DNA from 3 places in the Faecalibacterium sp. 7 genome. Region 1 is predicted to be linked to each of the others. Evidence: predicted binding sites of a transcription regulator. Region 1 holds the regulator's gene; each other region holds the start of a gene.
The links. Region 1 encodes HrcA, which represses chaperone genes, less so after heat shock. Its sites were predicted from a motif close to TGTTAGCACTCNNNNNNNNNGAGTGCTAACA; they were not measured.
Positions count from the first base shown of each region.

Region 2: the regulator HrcA is predicted to act here: its motif matches at 1,247-1,277, upstream of ACKXF7_RS09550 (Hsp20/alpha crystallin family protein).
Region 3: the regulator HrcA is predicted to act here: its motif matches at 1,437-1,467, upstream of ACKXF7_RS08810 (Hsp20/alpha crystallin family protein).

Region 1 is NZ_CP186911.1:648,461-650,656, forward strand. Features, by position in the region: gene ACKXF7_RS03325 (nucleotide exchange factor GrpE) at 1-345, opposite strand, end outside; gene ACKXF7_RS03330 (hypothetical protein) at 342-545, opposite strand; gene ACKXF7_RS03335 (heat-inducible transcriptional repressor HrcA) at 538-1,413, opposite strand; partial or broken gene ACKXF7_RS03340 (stage V sporulation T C-terminal domain-containing protein) at 1,916-2,196, opposite strand, start outside.
Region 2 is NZ_CP186911.1:1,900,773-1,902,968, reverse strand. Features, by position in the region: gene fabZ (3-hydroxyacyl-ACP dehydratase FabZ) at 1-470, shown strand, start outside; gene ACKXF7_RS09550 (Hsp20/alpha crystallin family protein) at 642-1,112, opposite strand; gene ACKXF7_RS09545 (alcohol dehydrogenase) at 1,543-2,196, opposite strand, start outside.
Region 3 is NZ_CP186911.1:1,786,855-1,789,050, reverse strand. Features, by position in the region: gene ade (adenine deaminase) at 1-658, opposite strand, end outside; gene ACKXF7_RS08810 (Hsp20/alpha crystallin family protein) at 839-1,303, opposite strand; gene ACKXF7_RS08805 (pyridoxal-phosphate dependent enzyme) at 1,541-1,861, opposite strand; gene ACKXF7_RS08800 (PfkB family carbohydrate kinase) at 1,803-2,000, opposite strand; gene ACKXF7_RS08795 (purine-nucleoside phosphorylase) at 2,013-2,196, opposite strand, start outside.

The DNA.
Region 1 (2,196 bases):
GGGGATGATCTGGTTCACCGCAAAGGAAATGCCATCGTTGAACTTCTGGTCGGCTTCGCGGGTGGAGCGCTTGCGGTAGTTCTCGTACTCGGCAGCCATGCGCAGCAGCTGGTCTTTGGCCTGTGCAGCATTGGCTTCGGCCGCGTCCAGCTTTGCCTTTACGGCTTCCAGCTCGCGGGCCTTCTTGTTGAACCAGCCGCCATCCTTCTTCTTATCATCCTTCGGGTCGGCAGCTTCAGCAGCAGGTTCCTGTTCGGGTGCTGCCTGCTGGGCCTTTTCCTCGGGAGCCGTTTCGGGCTGCTCCGCTTCCTGAGCCGGAGCCGTCTTTTTTGCTTCTTCGCTCATTCCAGATCCTCCTTATAGATCACAGTCCGCCGGGGTACGGCAGCCTGTGGGGTGTCTTTTCGTTTGCCGCTCATGCCCTCGCCCAGCTGGTCTGCAAAATAATGCAGCAGCGGCATCAGTTTCTGGAAGGGCATCCGGGTGGGGCCGATCAATGCAATGGAGCCCCACAGGCCTCCGCCCACCAGATACCGGTCACTCACGATGCACAGGCCCGGATCTGCGGTTCCAGTCCTCGCCCAGCAGCACGCTCTCGCTGCGGTCTGTCGGGGGAGCGATCAGGGCCGCTGCCTCTTCTTCGTCGTTCAGCAGGGTAAGGATGTCACCCACCTTGCCGTCCAGCTGAGGCCAGTCCAGCAGATACTGCTCACCGCCCAGAAATACGTGGGGCTTGACGGAATCCTGCAGGATGGCCGCCGCCGCGCTGATGACAGGCACCAGCTCCGGGTCGATCTGGCTGCACAGCTCTGCCAGCAGCCGGGGCGAAAGATCCACCGGCGCCACAAAGGTGAGGTTGCGGTTCAGCAATGCGGCAAGAGCCGCTGCATTCTCGCGGGAGAGGCCGGTGCGTACCCGCGCCACACGGGTGCGGACGTAACCGGCAGTTGTTACAGCCAGCACAGCGGCTGCGCTGCGGCCCACCTGAACAACTTCATAGTGGGCAATGCACAGATCCTCTGCACACGGGGTGCTGATGGCGGCGGTGCAGCCGCTGATGGCGGCCAGCGCCCGGGCTGCACCCTGCGCCAGCTTTTCCGGCTCGTGGTCGAGGCTTGCGAACACCGCATCCACACGGGCGCGGCTCACGCGGTCCAGCGGCTGATCGTCGGTCAGCAGATTATCAAGGTAGTAGCGGTAGCCCTTGGCACTGGGCACACGGCCCGCGCTGGTGTGGGGCTGCTCCAGCAGGCCCAGCTTTGTCAGCGCCGCCATTTCATTGCGGAGCGTTGCGCTGGAAACTGCCATGTCAAAGTAGTTTGCCAGCACGCTGCTGCCAACGGGCTCGCCTTCGAGACCATACAGCGCCACGATCGCCTGCAAGACTCGCTGCTTGCGTGCATCCATCGTCATAGCGCCTGCCTCCTTTTTGCGTTTGCTTTGTTTGTTTAGCACTCCTTGTTCCTGAGTGCTAAGACCATTATAGCCAATTTTCCGGTGCTGTCAAGCCCCTTGGAAAAATGTTATCAAAGATTCATAATTCTGTCATAAAAAGAGGTGTGGCCTCGGCAGTACGTCAGGCTTTCCGGTTTGCCAAAGCGTCTGAGGGGGCAAGCCCGCTTCCCGCTGCGCCGCGCTTTCGCAGAAAGCAGCGCCGCAAATGCCGTTTGCCGTCACGACCCCCCACCCGTGAAAACGCAATGCCGAGCGGTCCGCAGACCGCCCGGCATTGCTCTATTATAAATAATTTTTCCGCTGAATATGCAACGGCGACGACTGCGGCCTGCGGCCGAAGCAGGGAGGAGCTGTTGGGGCCGTGGCCAGCAGGATGCAAGGCCCGCTCAAGGGCCGTAGCAGCCGCTGGGTGCCACAACTCGTCCAAAGCAGCGCGGCGCGCATTCAAAATCGTCCCGCCTTACTCCTCCATCTGTCTGGCCAGAAACGCTGCCGCCACATTCACCGCCTTGAGCTGGGCGGCATCCGGCACAGCGGTGCGGTCTTCGGTCAGCAGACCCACCACGCCGATCACATCGCCCGACGCAATGATGGGTGCGGCGCACAGCACCACCCGGGGCGAGCCCTCGCAGGGCAGGATGCATTTTTCCGCAACGCCCTCGCACTGGTACAGCCTGCGGCCATCCATCAGCTTTTCCAGCGGCTGGCTGATGCTGCGGTCGGCCAGCTCCCGCCGGCCGC
Region 2 (2,196 bases), 1.3 Mb from region 1:
AACCCCGCACCGTGCGTGCAGACGCAAACGCCCTGAACAGCGAGGAGATCGCGGCGCTTCTGCCGCACCGCTATCCCTTTGCCCTTGTGGACCGCATTTTGGACTACGAGCCGGGCCAGTGGGCCATCGGCCGCAAGTGCGTGAGCCGCAATGAGGAATTTTTCTGCGGACATTTTCCCGGTCAGCCGGTGATGCCGGGAGTGCTCATTCTGGAAGCACTGGCCCAGACCGGCGCGGTGGCAGCGCTGAGCCTGCCGGAGAACAAGGGCAAACTGGCCCTCTTCGGCGGCATCAAGAATGCCCGCTTCCGCAAACAGGTCACCCCCGGCGATGTGCTCACCCTGCACTGTGAACTGGTAGAGCAGCACGGCCCGGTGGGCGTGGGCAAGGCTTCGGCGTGGGTGGACGGCAAGTGCGCCGCCACCGCCGAGCTGACCTTTGTTCTGACCGAAGCAGCCGACAACCGCTGAACCCGGACGTTCCCTGTCCGCATGTCTCAGCAGACCGGCCGGTAAAAACAGACGATCAACAAAAAACCTCCCCGTGCAGGATGAAGCCGCACGGGGAGGTTTTGTTATATTCTGAAAGCGCTGTGAAGATCAGCAAATACGCGTTGTGCCTTGGCACACACGTGTAATGTTTTACTCAATTGCGATCAGGTTGGGGTTTTCCGGCAGAGCCTTCTGCTGCTGAGGAGCGGGCAGCTGGATGTGCAGGATGCCATCCTCGAACTTTGCGTGGATGTCTTCCTTCTTCACTGCATCGCCCACGTAGAAGCTGCGGGCGCAGGTGCCGGAGAAGGTCTCACGGCGCAGATAGCGGCCTTTCTCGTCCTTCTCGTCGTTGCTGTGGCTGCGGACAGCCTGAATGGTCAGGTAGCCGTCGTTCAGCTCCATCTGAACGTCTTCCTTCTTGCAGCCGGGCAGATCCACTGCAACATCATAATTGCCATCAGCGGTCTGCTTCACATCGGTCTTCATCATGTTCGCGCCACGCTTGCCAAAGGTGTCATGAGCCTCACGGCTCATTGCACGCTCCAGTGCAGCATCGTTCCAGAACGGATCAAAGAGATCATCGAACAGGTTCTCATGAAAAACAGCAGGCATAAACATAAAACAACCCTCCAATCCCGGCGTTCGGGTCGGGTATAAAATCAAGATCGTGCATCAGGAGCGGAGTCTTCCCGGGAGCCTTGCGGTTCCCTCATGCCCCTTTCTCCTGAGCACGCCTTTGTTATAGCACACAGTTTTAGCACTGTCAAGAGTAGAGTGCTAAAATTCATGGAAAGATAACACTTTTGCAACAATATCTTGTGTTTGTTTCTTCCTGTCACCACAATAGCCTCATGCAAAATATGACCTGCAATAAAACAACGCCCCCGGAGAGTACAGTTCAAAAGCTCTCCGGGGGCGCTTTATCGGTTCACATGCTATGGACCACGGCAATGGTTCCGCGTGCTGCCACGTTTTTGGGAGCCATCGCCTCACGATCCCGTCTGCAGGCATCGTGCAGAGCGCTGGTGCCTTGCCTTGACGGCAGCTGTCAGCATTCCACTGCCACCTTGATCACACCGTCCCGCTTGTGTTCAAAGAGGTCGTAGCCCTCTTCGATCCGGCGCAGAGGATAGGTATGGGTGATGAGCGGTTCGGTATCGATCCTGCCTTCTGCAATGAGACGCAGCGTTTCTTCACAGTCGCAGCCGTCCACGCCGCCTGTCTTGAAGGTGAGATTTTTGCCATACATCTCCGGCAGCGGCAGGGTCTGCGCCTTATCGTACAGCGCCACCACGGTCACAATGGCGTTGGGTCTTGCGCACTCCCACGCCAGCCGGAAGGTGGAGTCCGCCCCTGCCACTTCCAGCACCACATCTGCCCCGCCGTGGTCGCTGTTGGCCCGCACAAAGGCGGTGCAGTCCTCCGGCTGCACGGTGAGCACCTGCGGGTAGTGCCGACGGATGAACTGCAGGCGGCTTGCGTCCTTTTCACACACGATGATGCGCTTGGGGCTGTGCAGCATAACGCACAGCAGGGTGCAGATGCCGGTCGGCCCTGCGCCGAGGATCAGCACAGTATCCTCGGGGGTGATCTCAGAGATGCGCGCTGCCCAATAGCCGGTGGCAAGGACATCGCCCACCAGCAGCGCCTGCCGGTCGGTAACGCCGTCCGGGATCTTGTTCAGTCCCTGATCCGCAAAAGG
Region 3 (2,196 bases), 1.1 Mb from region 1:
CGGACTGAACGCCTGCCGCAATATAAGCATTCAGGTCCTTATCGCTCAAGAGCGGCGCATGGCCATCCACGATCTTTCCCGCTTCGGTGCAGTCGCGGATCTTCTGCAGGATCTTCGGGTCACAGCGCACCGTTCCATAGGCATTCATCAGTTCCGCAAGCCCCAGCACACGGGGATCGCCGTAGTAAGGCCGGAGCTGTTCTGCGTTCAGCACCGCACCGGATTCATCCAGATCCGTGGCCGGCACACAGGAGGGCAGCATGAAATAAACCGAAAGGGTCAGATTTTTTGTCGTTTCCAGCATGAAATCCAAGCCTTCCAGCCCCGCAACGTTCGAGATCTCGTGTGGGTCTGTGACCACCGCAGTGGTACCGTGGGGCAGCACTGCCTGCTCGAAAGCCGGACCACAGAGCATGGAGCTTTCGATGTGGATATGCCCATCGATCAGTCCCGGGCAGACATATTTGCCGTGCAGATCAACTTCTTTCCGGCCATGATACGTGCCCACGCCCACGATCAAATTTCCGCTGATGGCAATATCAGCGGTGTCGACCTCATCGGTAAACACATTGACAATTCTGGCATTTTTCAAAACCAGATCAGCCAAAGCATCTCCTCTGCCTGCCGAGATCCGGCGTTTCAGCTCATCAGACTGCATAGAAACATCTCCTCTCTCTGAAGTTCGATTTTCTCACCTGTGGATTGGTTCTGCCCTTATTCTACCACGCCTTGCCGCTGCGGAAAAGATGTCGGGAAACAAAAATGGCCCCGGAGGGCTTGTTACAGCTCTCCGGGGCCACTTTATGTGCGTTGTGCTTTGGCGCACATGACCGGCGTTTTACTCGATCTCGATCAGGTTCGGGTTCTCAGGCAAAGCCTTCGTCTGCTGAGGAGCAGGCAGCTCGATGTGCAGGACACCATCCTCGAACTTTGCGTGGATGTCTTCCTTCTTCACATCGCCCACGTAGAAACTGCGTGCACAGGTGCCGGAGAAGGATTCGCGCCGCAGATAGCGACCCTTCTTATCCTTTTCGTCGTTGCTGTGGCTGCGCACTGCCTGAATGGTCAGGTAGCCGTCGTTCAGATCCATCTGAACGTCTTCCTTCTTGCAGCCCGGCAGGTCAACCGCTACTTCGTAGCCGTTGTCCGTCTGTTTGACATCGGTCTTCATCATGTTTGCACCGCGCTTACCAAAGGTATCACGAGCCTCACGGTTCATAGCACGTTCCAGTGCAGCGTCATTCCAGAACGGATCGAAGAAATCATCGAACAGGTTTTCATGGAAAACAGTCGGCATAAGCATAAATCATTCCTCCAATCCCGGCGTTCGGGTCGGGGCAAAAAATCTGAAGCGTCCATTCAGAAGGGCTTTCCGGGGAGCCTAGCGGCTCTCCTTTTGCCCTTCCTCCTGAGCACGCCACTGTTATAGCACCGTTTATTAGCAGTGTCAATAGAAGAGCGCTAAAATTCATGAAAGAATAACACTTTTATAAAATCCTATGCAATCTTTTCAAAATTCAGTCGCATCATCGTGTTTTTATCATTTCTGCCGGTACATCGGCGTAGACAGATATTTCATGCCGTTGTCCGGGACGATGACCACGATGTTCTTTTCCTGATTCTCCGGTCTGCGGCCCACCTGCACCGCTGCGTGCAAAGCCGCTGCTGCCGATGTGCCTAGAAACAGTCCTTCCGCCCGTAGCACCTCATGGGCCGTTTCGTAGGCTTCCTCGGTGCGGACATTGATGCACGCATCGCTCCAGTTTGGCCGCAGATAGTCGGAAAGTGCGCTTTCCGGCACATCATACGCCGGCAAAACGCCATCTATGATCTGCGCATACTGACAATCCAGCTCGTGCAAAGGCGATAGACTGGTTTGCGCCTTTCCCTCCAAAGCCCCGCTGCATGGACTTGGCTGCAAGGGTCTCTTTGGGCGCGAGAAAGTGCTCGACCTCATAGGTATAATCGTAGTTGAGGGAACCAAACGAAAGGATTTTCATGGTATATCTTTTTTACTCCATTCTCTGAATCACCGCACCCAGCCATCGGCACAGGGTATCGCCTGCCTGATTTGCGATCTCCAGCACGCGGGCGTGACTATGCTTGACCGTCTGGATGCCGGTGGCCATGTTAGTGATGCAGCTGACGGCCAGTACCTTCATGCCCATGTAGTTGCAGACCATGGTTTCCGGCACG